2 regions of the Rhizobium sp. BK491 genome follow, and region 2 is predicted to be linked to the other one. Evidence: predicted binding sites of a transcription regulator. Region 2 holds the regulator's gene; the other holds the start of a gene.

Region 1 (7,862 bases), on a different contig from region 2:
TGGAAGCCCAGGGCAAGATCGCTCCCGGCCGATCCGTGCTGATCGAGCCGACTTCGGGCAATACGGGTATTGCGCTCGCCTTTGCCGCCGCCGCCAAGGGTTATCGCCTTATCCTCACCATGCCGGAAACCATGTCGATCGAGCGCCGCAAGATGCTGGCGTTGCTCGGCGCCGAGCTGGTGCTTACCGAGGGACCGAAGGGCATGAAGGGCGCGATCGCCAAGGCCGAAGAGCTGGCCGCGTCGCTGCCGGATGCGATCATTCCGCAGCAGTTCGAAAATCCCGCCAACCCGGAAATCCATCGCAAGACGACGGCCGAGGAAATCTGGAACGACACCGAAGGCAAGGTCGATATCTTCGTTTCCGGTATCGGCACCGGCGGCACGATCACCGGTGTCGGCCAGGTGTTGAAGGCGCGCAAGCCCGATATCAAGGTCATTGCCGTCGAGCCGGCGGATTCGCCCGTTCTTTCCGGCGGCAATCCCGGCCCGCATAAGATCCAAGGCATCGGCGCCGGCTTCGCACCGAAGGTGCTCGATACGCATGTCTATGATGAGGTGGTGACCGTCAGCAATGACGACGCGTTCCAGCAGGCGCGGCTCGTCGCCAAGCTCGAAGGCGTGCCGGTCGGCATCTCCTCCGGCGCGGCGCTCACAGCGGCCATCAAGATCGGCCAGCGTCCCGAAAACGAAGGCAAGACCATCGTCGTCATCATCCCGTCCTTCGCCGAGCGCTATCTCTCGACAGCGCTGTTCGAGGGCCTGGGCGGCTGAACTAACGGTAGCAACTGATCGGGAAAGGGGTGCTGCGGCGCCCCTTTTCTATTTGGGCAGGCTGAAGACGGTCAGGCGCTGCCAGAGTCTCGAATTTTCAGGCATGCGCTGCCAGCCGCTCTCCGGCGATGCGATAGGAGATGGCTTCCGCGAGATGGATGCGGCCGACGGTGGGCTTATCATCGAGATCGGCGAGCGTTCGAGCGACCTTGAGGATGCGATGATAGCCGCGGGCGGAGAATTTCATCTTCTCGGCGGCATCGCGCAGCAATTGCAGGCCGGCGGCGTCCGGCTCGGCGATGGTTTCGATCATCGCGGTCGAGCAACGGGCGTTGGTGGTGACGTCCTTCATGCCGGCTCGTTCGAAGCGTTCCCGCTGCCGTTCGCGAGCGCGTGCGACGCGGAGTGCGACATCGGCGCTGCTTTCCGCTGATGTCGGCCGGATGAGGTCAGCAGCGGAGACTGCCGGTACGTCTATGCGGATATCGATGCGATCGAGCAATGGACCGGAAATACGGCCCTGATAATCTGAAGCGCAGCGCGGCCCACGGGCGCAGGTGTGGCCTGGTTCGCCGGCCATGCCGCAGCGGCACGGGTTCATTGCCGCCACGAGCTGGATGCCGGCCGGATAGGAAACCCGGTGATTTGCTCTCGCAATGACGCATTCCCCGGTTTCGAGAGGCTGGCGCAACGCATCGAGCGCCTGCGGCGAAAACTCCGGTAGTTCGTCGAGGAACAGGATGCCGTGATGGGCCAGCGACACCTCGCCAGGCCTCGCACGCAGACCGCCGCCGACGAGCGCCGCCATGGTCGCCGAATGATGCGGCGCGCGATAGGGCCGCCGATCGGAAAGCTTGCCGCCCGAAAGCTGGCCGGCGATCGAATGGATCATCGAGACCTCCAGCAGCTCGTTCGTCGACAGGGGCGGCAGGATCGACGGCAGGCGCGAGGCGAGCATCGACTTGCCGGAGCCGGGCGGCCCGACGAACAGCAGATTGTGGCCGCCGGCGGCGGCCACTTCCAGGGCGCGCTTGGCACTTTCCTGCCCCTTGATATCGGCAAGATCGGGCAGATTGGCAGCGCTGGCGCGAATGGAGGGCTCCGGTCGCGAAAGGACCTGCGTGCCGCGAAAATGATTGGCGAGCGCAATCAGGCTGCGTGGCGCCAGAATATCGATCTCCTTGCCGGCCCAGGCAGCTTCCGGCCCGCTTTCTGCTGGGCAGATCAGCCCCTTGCCCATGGCATTGGCGGCGATCGCTGCGGGAAGAGCGCCGGCAACGGGCGCGATCGTGCCGTCGAGATTGAGTTCGCCAATGACAGTGTAGGAGGACAGGGCATCGGCAGGGATCGCGCCGAGCGCCGCCATCAGACCGAGCGCGATCGCAAGGTCGAAGTGACTGCCCTCCTTGGGCAGATCCGCCGGGGCGAGATTGACGGTGACTTTCTTCGGCGGCAGAGCGAGGCCGGAGGCGTGCAGCGCCGCCTGGACCCGCTCTCGGCTCTCGGCCACAGCTTTGTCCGGCAGACCGACGATGTGCATCAACACCTTGCCGGGCGCAATCATCACTTGCACTTCGACGGGTACGCCCTCAATGCCCTGAAATGCAACCGTACTGACTCGCGCTACCATGCCCTATTCCCCTGTCGTCGAACCCGTTTGCCGTTACGTGCCCCGACCAGCAAACTTCGGGTTGCAATCTGGCATAAGACGAGGAATGAAACAAGAACAATAAACGAACAAAAACTTCACCCAGGCACGTCGAAACTATCGACATGCCCGGGTAAATATGATCGTTCAGTTGGAAGCGTGGGGAAACTGCCGATCAGGCCCGCTTGGCTTCGATCGCATCCCAGAGCAGGCTGGCGATATCGGCGCCGCCGAAGCGCTTGACTTCGCGGATGCCGGTTGGCGACGTCACGTTGATCTCGGTCATATAGTCGCCGATGACATCGATGCCAACGAGCAGGAAGCCGCGCTCCTTCAGGGCCGGTCCGATGCGGGCGCAGATTTCCTTTTCGCGCGCCGTCAGCTCGGTCGCTTCGGCACGGCCGCCGACATGCATGTTGGAGCGGGCATCATGCTCGGCTGGCACGCGGTTGATCGCGCCGACCGCTTCGCCATCGACAAGGATGATGCGCTTGTCGCCCTTGCGAACATCAGGCAGATATTGCTGGGCAATGAAGGGTTCGCGGAAGAGCTGGCCGAACATTTCGAGAAGAGATGAGAGATTGCGGTCGTCGCGGGTCGAATGAAAGACGCCGGCGCCGCCATTGCCATAGAGCGGCTTCAGGATGATGTCGCCCATCTCATCGCGGAAGCGGCGGATTTCAGCCGGATCGCGGGTGATCAGCGTCTTCGGCATGAGATCAGCGAATTCGGTGACGAAGATCTTTTCCGGCGAATTGCGCACCCAGGCAGGGTCGTTGACGACAAGCGTCTTCGGATGGATGCGCTCGAGCAGATGCGTCGAGGTGATATAGGCCATGTCGAAGGGCGGGTCCTGGCGCAGCAGCACCACGTCCATCGTTGAGAGATCGACGCGCTCCGGCTCGCCGAGCTCGAAGTGATCGCCCTTGACGTCGCGGAGGATCATCGGCTCGACGGAGGCATAGATCTTGCCGTCGCGCATACTCAGCCGCTCCGGCGTATAGTGGAAAAGCTTGTAGCCGCGGTTCTGCGCCTCGAGGCTCATGGCGAAGGTCGAGTCGCCCGCAATGTTGATGCTTCGGACATGGTCCATCTGGACCGCAACATTCTTGATACCAGCCATAGTCAGCCCTCGCTCGGATTTGCGGACAGATGTAGGTCGGCCCGCATCCAAACGCAACGGCTATTCAAGGGCTTCCGCCAAGGTGGCCCTGCTTAGGCAGCAAGGCCCTGTGTGTTGCCCTGGCGGACGAGGTTGCGCAGGCGATAGGCCATGGTCAAAGGCTTCGGGAATGGCTTGCGCAAGAAAGCGACTTTGCGCAGGTAGCGATCGATGCGCCATGTCGCCCAGGTGCCCCCGGCGAAGTAGGCGACATCGCCGGCATGCAGCGTGCGCTCGACGCCGTCTTCCGTGGTGATATGCACTTCGCCCTCAAGGATCATGACGGTTTCATCCCAGCCGAAATACCAGCGGAACTCGCCCGCCGTGCAATCCCACAGCGCGGTCATGGCGGCATCGTCTTGCCCGCGCGAATGCTCGGCGATGCGGGCAACGGGATTGCCCGACAAGATCCAGGATGGCTCGATCGGCGACGGCTTCATTTCCATTTCGTTGCTGGCGCCAGCCACGAAGCTTTTCGATCGCGGCAGCGCGAGGACGACTGGCGCGGCACGGGTGGCAAAGGCCGCCATGCTCGCCAACATTAATTTCAAGACCATGCAATCCCCCAAAATTCCATGAGCGTCTGCGATCTCATCGCATGGAACGGGTAACGGCAAAGTTCATGAAACCAAGTGCATTTTAACGATTGCAGCGATCAGGCGGAAAAACCTTCGATTGTGCAAACGACCATATCATGGTCGGAGAGCGGCTTGCCCTCGCCGTTGAGAGAGGACACAAGATGACTCTCGCCGATCTTCAAGCCGCGGGTGATGAACCAGTCGAGCTTCATGGCGCGATCGGGGAAACGTGTGATCAGGCTCGGGCGCGTGCTTGTCTGATCGAGCGGCCCGCCATGGCACTCGAAGCCTCGGCCTTCGGCCATGGCGAACAGCGTATCCGTCGAATAATCGCCGCCGGTGTGGTTGCCGGTGTTGAGATCGCCGCCGATCAGGATCGGCAGACCAGGCGCGAAAGCCTCGACCTCATCAATCAGCGCCGCCAACTGCCGCTCGCGATAGGCAGCAGTGGCAACACTTTCGAGATGAACGGAAACGGCGACCATGGGGCCGGCCTCCGTCGTGACGATGGCGCCGACGGCGCAGCGATCGCCGATGCGCGGCTGCTCGTTGCTATCGTTGAACCAGACGGCCTCACCGGGCAGACGGATCATGAAAGCATCCTTCAGAGCGACGGAGGCCATCAGGGCGTTGCCGTGAAAGCCCTTCTCATTAAAATCGTCGCGGCAGTAGGAGCGCTCGATTTCCGAGCCAAGACTGAGTTCAAGAAACTCGACACCATAGGCATGATTCATGCCGAGTTCGCCGGCGATGATCGCGGTCGGGTCGCGCTGTTCGGTGCGGGCCATGCCCAGATCCATTTCCGACAGCAGGATCAGCGGCGCACCGGTTTCCCGCAGCTTGGCCGCACTTTCCTCCGGAAACAGGCAGCGCTCGAGATTCCAGGCAGCGACAGCAAAAGGGAAGGCCAAAGCCTCGACTTTACCGGCCGCCCCACCGACGCGCACCGTATTCAGGCAGGCGAGCGACGCAAGCTTTTCGGCGTGAACGGCCGGGGTCTTTTCAAGCGAAAGGAAGCTCTTTCGCTCTTCCTGCGATGGTACGGTGAAGGCGGAGACGGTGTTGCGGATCATGATAGAGCCTGTCGAACTGAAATAAGGAGCGCGCGCAGAGAAATCGCAGGTGCTGGTCGCCCGGCAATAGGCTGATTTTGTGACGGTCTTGTAACGCCGCGCTCAAAACGCATCGGGAAAATGCTGCGGCCAGCGACCGGGGAGCATGGCGACGATGTCGTAGCGTTGCGAGAGACGGGCGAAATCCGGTTGCCGCGCGAGCCAGAGATCGCTCGCGGCACGGATGCGGTTTTGCGAAGAGAAGGAAACGGCGTCGATCGCCTCCTGCGCGCCGCGTCTGGATTTGACCTCGACGAAGACGGCGAGATCGCCTTTGCGGGCGACGATATCGATTTCGCCGAGCTTGGTGCGATGGCGGATCGCCAGGATGCGATAGCCCTTGAGCATCAAGAAGGCGGCGGCGAGATATTCGGCAACATGGCCGCGCCGCCATGCCTTTTGCCGCTTCAGCTTCTCGCCGGACCCGGGCTTCGTATCAGCCATGGCGCTCCTTCATGTCGAGCAGGCGCTGGTAAAGCTCCTTGCGCGGCAAGCCGGTCAAGCGCGCAGCCTCCGTTGCCGCCTTGGCGGTCGGCATGGTCTCTGAGAGATCGGCGAGGATGGCATCGACATCGGCCGCCGCCGCGACGTTTTCCGCCGGCGGGCCGACGAGCCAGACGATCTCGCCCTTCACATTGTCGACCGCGTCATAGAATGACGCGAGTTCGGACAGTGTGCCGCGACGGAATTCCTCGAAGGTTTTCGTCAGCTCGCGGCAGACGGCGCCGGCACGCTCGCCCCCCAGCACATCGGCAGCGGCGGCAAGAGTTGCAGCGATGCGATGCGGCGATTCAAAGAAGATGAGGGTTGCGGGGATGCCTGCCAGCTCGGCCAGCCGATCGCGCCGACCCTTGTCCTTGGTGGGCAGGAAACCGGCAAAGAAGAAGGCGTCGTTGGGCAGGCCGGAGCCGACGAGGGCCGCAAGCGGTGCGGAGGCGCCGGGAATGGGAACGACCTTATATCCCGCTTCGATCGCCTGCACTGCGAGACGGTAACCGGGATCGGAGACGAGCGGGGTGCCGGCATCCGATACCAGCGCGACCGATCGGCCAGCTTCCAGAGCTTGCAGCAGCCGGGGGCCTGCCTCATCGGCATTGTATTCGTGATAGGCATAGGGCTTGTTCTGGATGCCATAGCGGTCGAGCAGGACGCGGGTGACACGCGTATCCTCGCACGCCAGCACATCGGCACCGGCCAGCGTCTCCAGCGCCCGCAAAGTGATATCGCCGAGATTGCCGATCGGCGTCGCGACGAGATAGAGCGCCGGTTCAAGGGGGCGGGCCAGGATCTGATTGTTATGCAGGCGGAAACTGCGTGTACCGCCGCCTGATTGCTCTTCGTTCATGCCGGTCCTGAATTCACTTGGGATAAGCAGCCTTTATGGGCGAGACGCGCACGGACGGCAAGAGCGGTGCAATTCCTGTGGAGCATTGCCGACGAAATGGCGAATTGGCGCCCGACAGATCGCCTATGCCTCTTGCATTCGGATGGAGAAGTCTGCCAAGTTGCCTGTCCAATCTTTCGGGCCTTGTCCGAAAACATGTCGCTCGGGCGCCTCGGGCCGCCCGGCAAGTCACGGTCGAAAGCGGTAGCATCCATGCGTATTACAATAGAGCGGTCGAACCTCCTGAAGTCGCTGAACCACGTGCATCGCGTGGTCGAGCGTCGCAACACGATCCCGATCCTGTCCAACGTGCTGCTCAAAGCCGACGGCACGAACCTCGACATGAAGGCGACCGACCTCGATCTCGAAATCACCGAGGCAACGCCCGCCAATGTAGAACAGGCCGGCGCCACCACGGTTCCCGCGCATTTGCTTTACGACATCGTGCGCAAGCTTCCCGATGGTTCGGAAGTGCTTCTCGCCACCAATCCCGACGGCAGCTCGATGACGGTCGCTTCCGGCCGCTCGAAATTCTCGCTGCAGTGCCTGCCGGAATCCGATTTCCCCGATCTCACCGCCGGCAGCTTCAGCCATTCCTTCAAGCTGAAGGCGTCCGATCTGAAGATGCTGATCGACCGCACGCAGTTTGCGATCTCCACCGAAGAGACGCGTTACTACCTCAATGGCATCTTCTTCCACACCATCGAAAGCGGCGGCGACCTGAAGCTCCGGGCTGTCGCCACCGACGGCCATCGTCTGGCGCGCGCCGATGTCAGCGCACCTTCGGGCTCCGAAGGCATGCCTGGGATCATCATCCCGCGCAAGACTGTGGGAGAACTGCAGAAGCTCGTGGACACGCCGGACGCGATGGTCACCGTCGAAGTCTCCGACGCCAAGATCCGCCTGACGATCGGCTCGATCGTCATGACCTCAAAGCTGATCGACGGTACTTTCCCGGACTATCAGCGCGTCATTCCGGCCAACAACGACAAGGAAATGCGGGTCGATTGCGAGACTTTCGCCCAGGCGGTCGACCGCGTATCGACGATCTCTTCGGAGCGTGGCCGCGCCGTGAAGCTGGCACTGTCTGACGGCCAGCTGCTGCTGACCGTCAACAATCCGGATTCGGGAAGTGCGACGGAAGAAGTTGCCGTCGGCTATGAGATGGACCCGATGGAAATCGGCTTCAACGCCAAATACCTGCT
Region 2 (7,862 bases):
TAGGTCAACTGGTAGCGCGCATATTGATCGAGCATATCCTTATCCAGAGAGCCATCGCTCAACAGCGCGACCTCCTTTTCAAGGTGCTCGCGCCTGGCGACAAGATCAGCCAACTCCTTGGCACGGTCGACGCGGCGCTGCTCGAAAACCTCAGTCGCCTTCAGGCCGTAATCGCCATGAATGCAATGATAACCGAAGTAGCTCACAAAAGCGATGGTGATGGCGGGAAGGATGAGACGGCCGAACCTTCTCTTCTTATGATACTTTGTCCACATACTCGCTCGTCACGCTCTGGCTTTGCGCGATCTCCTCAAAGCCCGTTCGGCCCAAACAAGATCACATGAAATCAAATACCTGCAGCCAAGATAACCGGCAGAGATTAACTGTCCGTTGACTCTAACTGCCAGGACCAACAAAAAACCGCGCCCGAAGGCGCGGTTCGATCCAAGCAAACAATCTGGCCGCAGACCCGTGCGGATCCAAGGCTTCGGATATCAGCCACGAAGGATGGAGCGGCCGGCATATTTTGCCTGCGGGCCAAGCGCTTCCTCGATACGGATGAGCTGGTTGTACTTGGCAAGACGGTCCGAACGCGACAGCGAGCCGGTCTTGATCTGGCCGCAGTTGGTGGCGACAGCGAGATCGGCGATCGTGGAATCTTCCGTTTCGCCGGAGCGGTGCGACATGACGGCGGTGTAGTTCGCCTTGTGCGCAGTTTCCACGGCGTCGAGGGTCTCGGTCAGCGAGCCGATCTGGTTGACCTTGACGAGGATCGAGTTGGCTACACCCATGCCGATGCCATCACGCAGGCGGGCAGAGTTGGTGACGAACAGGTCGTCGCCGACGAGCTGGGTCTTCTTGCCGATGAGGTCGGTCAGCGTCTTCCAGCCTTCCCAATCGTCTTCAGCCATGCCGTCTTCGATCGAAACGATCGGGTACTTGGCTGCGAGTTCTGCGAGGTATTCAGCCATGGCGCCGGATTCCAGCGTGCGGCCTTCGCCCTCGAGAACATACTTGCCGTCCTTGAAGAATTCGGTCGAAGCGCAATCGAGGCCGAGAGCAATTTCTTCGGCCGGCTTGTAGCCGGCCTTCTCGATCGACTTCATGATGAAGTCGAGAGCTGCCGGGGCGCTGGAAAGGCCCGGTGCGAAACCACCTTCGTCACCGACGTTGGTGTTGTGACCCTGCGATGCCAGTTCCTTCTTCAGAACGTGGAAGACTTCTGAGCCCATGCGGACGGCTTCGCGGATCGAGTCAGCGCCGATCGGCAGGATCATGAATTCCTGGAAGTCGATCGGGTTGTCGGCATGGGCGCCACCGTTGATGATGTTCATCATCGGGACTGGCAGCAGGCGGGCGTGAGCGCCGCCGACATAACGGTAGAGCGGCAGGTTGGCGCTCTGGGCAGCAGCCTTGGCAACGGCGAGCGAGACGCCGAGGATGGCGTTGGCGCCGAGGCGCGACTTGTTCGGCGTGCCGTCGAGCTCGATCATGATGTTGTCGAGCTGGATCTGGTTTTCGGCATCCATGCCGCCGATCGCGTCAAAGATTTCCGAATTGACGGCTTCGACGGCCTTCTCGACACCCTTGCCATGGTAGCGCTTGCCGCCATCGCGAAGCTCGACAGCTTCATGCGCGCCGGTCGACGCACCCGACGGAACCGCCGCGCGGCCCATGCTGCCATCTTCGAGGTAGACATCGACTTCGACAGTCGGATTGCCACGGCTGTCGAGAATCTCGCGGGCGATAATGTCGGTGATTGCGGTCATGATAGCTCCCTGCTCGCTGGTTTATAAATCGATTTAAATCGTCTTAATCGAAGGCGCGGAAATTTCAATGGCGATCCGCGCCGCGATTTGGCACTCCTGCAGGCCCGTAACGCAAGTTCATGTCAGCCTGTTGAATGCCGGCTACGTTTCAGGCCTTGGCGATGGCGTCGAAGGCCAGCAGCTTCTCCAGAAGCCGCGGCATATCCTTCAGATAGACCATGTTCGGGCCATCTGACGGTGCATTGTCCGGATCCTCATGCGTCTCGACAAAAACGCCTGCGACACCGACGGCGACGGCGGCGCGCGCCAGTGTCTCGACGAACCGGCGATCGCCGCCGGTCGAACCGCCCTGTCCGCCTGGCTGCTGCACGGAATGGGTCGCGTCGAAGATGACGGGCGCGCCCATCGCCGCCATGATCGGCAGCGAGCGCATGTCGGAAACAAGCGTATTGTAGCCAAAGGAGGCGCCGCGCTCGCAAAGAAGAATATTCGGATTGCCGCTTTCGTTCAGCTTGGCAAGCACGTTCTTCATATCCCATGGCGCCAGGAACTGGCCTTTCTTGACGTTGACCACGCGGCCGGTCTTGGCAGCGGCAACCAAAAGGTCTGTCTGGCGCGACAGGAAAGCCGGGATCTGCAGGATATCGACCGTCTTGGAAACGATGGCGCACTGCTCTTCCGTGTGGATGTCGGTCAGGACCGGGAAGCCATATTCCTTCTTCAGGTCTTCAAAAACCTCCAGCGCCTTTTCCAGGCCGATGCCCCTCTTGCCGGACAGCGAAGTGCGGTTGGCCTTGTCGAAGGAGGACTTGTAGACGAGGCCGATGCCCAGCTTGCCGCAAAGTTCCTTCAAAACGCCGGCAACCATGAAAGCATGGTCGCGGCTTTCCATCTGGCAGGGACCGGCGATCAGCGACAGCTTTGCAGTATTGGAAAAAAGGACCTTGGAGGCACCCTCGCCGACGGTGACTTCGGAATTTGTGCTCATTTTATCTCCTCAAAGGCGAACAATGCGCCCTGACCGGGCGCCAACCTCGCCAATAGACGATTGTTCTTACGCGTATAGGTGACGCCGTTAGCAGTGAAATGCGACGATGTCACGGAAAGATCGCGCGTTTTGAAAAGGATTGCCCGCGCCCTGAGCCCCGGATCATTCGTGCGAACAGGCAGATCATAGAATGCCTCCATTCCTTCGGGCGTCAAAATCTCCAGATCGGCATTGGCAGTCCTGATTGTCAGGCCAAAGGAATGCTCCATAATGCGTGGGGCGCCGACAACCTCTTCGAAGAAACCGCGATAGACCGCCGGCTTCGGCGCGCAAAGCGCTACCCGCGCGATACCAGTCACGCCGTTCTCGTGACGCTCGAGCGCGCTGCGATCAGCCGGCAGCGGATTGATGCGCTGACAGCAGAAAGCGAGAAAATCCGGCGCGCGCAGATCGGCGGCAAAGGCAAGACGAAAGCCTGCCGTGGTTTCGGTTCCATCCGGCATCTTCATCGGACGGGAGAAATCCAGCATTCGCCCCGCCGAAATCGCCGCCGCGTTGAAACGCTTGTCATCCGCCACCGCATCATCCGTACCGAATACCACGGCCGAGAAGCCATCATCCCCCACCCGGAAACGATAAGCCTGATCGCGCGCGACGAAAACATTGCCATCCACGATGCTCTTCTCGCATTGCTCCGGAGATGCGACGCCCAGAGGTTCGAGATAGGTTTTATCGGCAAGGAAGACGCAGGCATTCTGAGTGCCAAAGGGATGGCGCGCATCTGGAGCCACCGTGAAACCGAGCTTGCCGAGGCGTTCGCGCGCCAGAGCGATATTGACGGTCGGCAGCACGAGATGATCCAGCGGATGCGGAGACGAAATCATGGCTTCTCCTGTTTGCTTGCGGAAGCAGATTTGCGCCCATCCCCCAAGCAATTCAAGATGGAAGGACGGAACATCCCGAAGCACACGACATGGATTGAAGGCGATCTCGCAAACGTGATTGCTGATTCTCTCCCATAGCCGGCTTATGCAGTAGTGTGGCACTTTGATCCAAATGCTGGGCGCACGGACTGAACGACAAGGCCCTGGGAGCGAACAGAGCGGCATTTCTCATATTTTTCCATGGGTTAACGCAGATATGGCGCCTCGATGTTCCGATCCGATCTATTCGCAAATGGTAATTATTTAACTGGCCCCACAAGGCTTTACCGAAATTTAAGCACTTGCGGAACACATATGGAACATATAGTGTCCGTTCTGGATTTGTTTCACGGCTTTTCTTGATTCTGGGGTTCCAAGACGATGTTGACGCGCAAGCAGCAGGAACTGCTTCTCTTCATTCACGAACGCATGAAGGAATCCGGTGTTCCGCCATCCTTCGACGAGATGAAGGATGCACTGGATTTGGCATCCAAATCCGGCATTCACCGCCTGATCACGGCGCTGGAGGAGCGAGGTTTCATCCGCAGGCTGCCGAACCGGGCCAGAGCGCTCGAAGTCATCAAGCTTCCCGACGCCTATAATCCGAGCCTGCAACAGCGCCGCGGTTTTTCGCCCAGCGTCATCGAGGGCAGCCTCGGCAAGCCACAGCCCGTTGCCCCGCCCGCTCCGTCGAAAGTGGCAAATGACGATCACAACGGCTCGGCGTCCGTACCCGTGATGGGTCGCATCGCAGCCGGCGTTCCGATCTCCGCCATCCAGAACAATACGCACGACATTACCGTTCCCGCCGACATGCTCGGCTCCGGCGAACATTATGCGCTTGAAGTTCGAGGAGATTCGATGATCGACGCCGGAATTTTCGACGGCGATACGGTCATTATCCGCAATTCGACCACGGCCAATCCCGGCGATATCGTCGTTGCACTCGTCGACGATGAAGAAGCTACCTTGAAGCGCTTCCGTCGCAAGGGTGCCTCCATCGCGCTGGAAGCCGCGAACCCAGCCTATGAAACCCGCATCTTCGGGCCGGATCGCGTCAAGGTTCAGGGCAAGCTCGTCGGCCTTATTCGTCGCTATCACTGACCGGTGAATTGTCCAGAACTGGTGGTGCCTTTGCAATTGGCGCGTTAAATTTGCCGGTGCGCCAATCATAAGTTCGATGCCTGGTCCATGGGCGCTGCGGGTTGTTGAATGCGGCGGATATAATGGGTTTGTCTGAGGTAAGCACCATTTCGATGGAGCCGGTTTTGCGCAATGTCGCACCGGTTATGAGCGTTGCTCCGGAGCGGCAATGGTCCAGCCGCAGCCGGATTGGCGTCACGATAATATTCCCGGTGTCGCAAGCCGTGGGCAGATAGGCTGCGTTCTCGATGGTGACCAATATCGCGCCGTTTTCGAGCATGGCGACACACCATGCTCCCTTCTGACAAGCAAAGCTGCCTTGCATGGTGCGGTCCAAAGCTTCTTCCATTGCTGTGCGGACCGCCTTCTGCTCGGCATTGCTTAATCGCTTATGCCGATCCGTCTTGCTGATCTGCGGAAGCCGGCTATCGGTCGGAAGCATGGTCGGCGGTTGATGTTCGGCCGCGACCAGCGCTTTCTGCCATTGCTCGAAGATGAAGGCCTGCGGTCTCTCGCGATTGGTGGCGAGGATATCGTCCTGGCGCAAGGCAACCAGAATGCCATCTTCCGAGATCATCAGATCCGGCTTCGGCACACCAGAGCCGAACGCGGCTACACCGACAGATGACAGCAGCAGCAACAGGCCCAGATGGCGAAGCCGGGTCCGCAGCATGCTCATGATCAGGAAGCCGGCGATGAAAGTCGGCATCAGCCAGCCGGGCTGGCGGCCAAAGGTAATGTCACCTCCCCACCCAGCCACCGTTTTTGCAATAGCGATCACAAGCTCCAGTCCCTCACCGGTGACTTTCCAGAACGGTCCATCGATTCCGAAAGGCATCAGCAGCATCGCCATCATACCGAAGGGCATGACGATGAAAGAGACGACGGGCATGGCCGCAAGATTGGCAGCAAGTCCATATGTCGCCAACCGGTGAAAATGCTCGATCGAGAAAATGGCCGTCGACGCACCGCCGATGAACGAGGTCGACATCACACCTCCAAAGAAGCGCGTGACGAACAGTAGCGGACTTAACAGACGGATGCGCGGCAGGATGTTTTCGCGATGCCGCCGTCGTTTCCAGAGCGAATAGCCTGATACCAGCGCCAGCGTAGCGGCGTAAGACATCTGGAAACTCGGACCGAGTACCTGAGACGGTGACAAGACTAGGATGACGATGGCTGAGAGCGCCACATTGCGCAAGCTGATGGATGGCCTGTCGAAAAGTACGGCCACCAGCATGATCGCCATCATGATGAAGGCGCGTTCGGCGGAGACGCCGAATCCGGAAATGAGGTAATAGGCCGTTACCGTTAGAAGCGCGCCGAAGGCTGCGAACTTCTTCGTCGGCCAAGCCTGGACGACGCCGGGAAACAGGCTGAACAAATAGCGCAGACCGACATAGAAGATGCCAGCCGACAACGCCATGTTGAGACCGGAAATTGCGATGATGTGGGTCAGGCCGGCAATTCTCAGAGCCTCGGTCGTATCCTTCGAGATCGCACGTCTCTCATCGGTGACAAGCGCTGCTGCAAAGGCGCCGGTATCTCCGGGCAAGGTTTGCCTGATGCGGTCGCCTATGCTGTTGCGCAGGCCAGCGAGCCAGATATCGGCCGCATCCAGTAGCGAGCCGGCAACATTGTCACCGGATGGCGATAATAATTCCGGCGTTCCGTAGGCAAAGCCATTCGCGCCGATGCCGTTGAAATAGGAGCTGAAGGCAAAATCGTTGAGACCCGTCAATGCCGGTCCGGCCGGAGGCGTCAGGCGCGCCCTGCCCCGGATTCGATCCCCCAGATCGAACGGCTCCGCCTGCTTGCGCACGAAGACCGTAACCCGCTGCGGCGCGCGACGGATAGAGGGTTTTTCCGTTGCCTCGACGCGGACGATATAGCGCCAGCGCCCATTGTCATAGAATTCCCGTCGCTCGATCTGCCCGGTCACGGTCGTCGTCACGGCCGAGTCGAGCATGACGGTGGAAACCCGCCAACTTTCCCACTGCGCGAGCGCCATGCCCAGGCAGATGAGCATACCGGCGAAAAGCGTGTGATGAAGCAGCCTGCCCGCATCGCGCTTTAGCAAAAAACCCAAAGCAAACAGAACGAGGCCTGCGAGAAACGCCTGCGGAGGCGGATCGACTTGCGCCTCGAACCAGATAATCGCACCCAAACCCATATAGATCGGCGCGAAAAGAACAGCACGGCCATGGGCCGCCTCCTCCGCAATCAAGCCGAGAACAGCGGTTCCAAGACGCTTCGGGACACGCAGGAAACGCGACGTCAGCGGCGCCTGATCCTGTGTTCGTTCCCATTGTTGCGCTTTGGCGCGGAGGGTAATGGTGGCGGAAAAGGCATGAGGTTGCGGAGACGCGGTGACGTCCCTGCTCTCTTCCTGCTGGTCGGATGCCTCGAAATTAGGCACTCGCTGACTGCCCCCGCGCCAAATTACAGCTTCTGCGCGATTTGTGCCGTCACCATCCAGTGAATTCAACTGAAATCGGCGGGAACAAAGCTCAATTGGACCGGTTTCCCGGCGTAGCATACGAAAGGACGCTTCTGCAGTGCCCAAAAGTTGATACTGCATTGCACAATTTGGCGTTAGGATAACTTGGCATTAGGCTCTGGATCATATAGCTAGTCGGTAGTCGCTTAACCTTTTGGCGCTTTTTATGGCGTCAATCCCGCCAAATCTTGGAGGATCAGCATGACGGAACAAAGCGCGAAACTAACTTGGGGTGAAAAGACGGTGGACCTGCCGGTCAAGACCGGAACCATCGGCCCGAGTGTCATTGATATTGGTGCCCTTTACAAGAACACCTCCACTTTCACTTACGATCCTGGTTTCACCTCCACCGCATCGTGCGAGTCGAGCATCACCTATATCGATGGCGACGAAGGCGTTCTGCTGCACCGCGGCTATCCGATCGATCAGCTGGCCGAACACGGCGATTTCCTCGAAGTCTGCTACCTCCTTCTCTACGGCGAACTGCCGACAGCAGCGCAGAAGAAGGACTTCGACTATCGTGTGACCCACCACACGAT

What was found. Region 2 encodes LexA, which represses DNA repair genes until DNA is damaged. Its sites were predicted from a motif close to TGTTCNNNNTGTGTTCNG; they were not measured.
Region 1: a site for LexA is predicted at 2,496-2,513, ahead of FHX05_RS09060 (YifB family Mg chelatase-like AAA ATPase). Genes of this name have one in related genera too.

Annotation. Positions count from the first base shown of each region.
Region 1 is NZ_JACIAR010000002.1:242,940-250,801, reverse strand. It holds gene cysK (cysteine synthase A) at 1-773, shown strand, start outside; gene FHX05_RS09060 (YifB family Mg chelatase-like AAA ATPase) at 871-2,403, opposite strand; gene gshB (glutathione synthase) at 2,597-3,544, opposite strand; gene FHX05_RS09050 (cupin domain-containing protein) at 3,637-4,140, opposite strand; gene FHX05_RS09045 (endonuclease/exonuclease/phosphatase family protein) at 4,239-5,234, opposite strand; gene FHX05_RS09040 (YraN family protein) at 5,337-5,717, opposite strand; gene rsmI (16S rRNA (cytidine(1402)-2'-O)-methyltransferase) at 5,710-6,618, opposite strand; gene dnaN (DNA polymerase III subunit beta) at 6,871-7,862, shown strand, end outside.
Region 2 is NZ_JACIAR010000001.1:187,163-195,024, reverse strand. It holds gene FHX05_RS01065 (septum formation initiator family protein) at 1-275, opposite strand, end outside; gene eno (phosphopyruvate hydratase) at 495-1,769, opposite strand; gene kdsA (3-deoxy-8-phosphooctulonate synthase) at 1,918-2,757, opposite strand; gene FHX05_RS01050 (VOC family protein) at 2,754-3,641, opposite strand; gene lexA (transcriptional repressor LexA) at 4,062-4,784, shown strand; gene FHX05_RS01040 (ComEC/Rec2 family competence protein) at 4,765-6,996, opposite strand; gene gltA (citrate synthase) at 7,525-7,862, shown strand, end outside.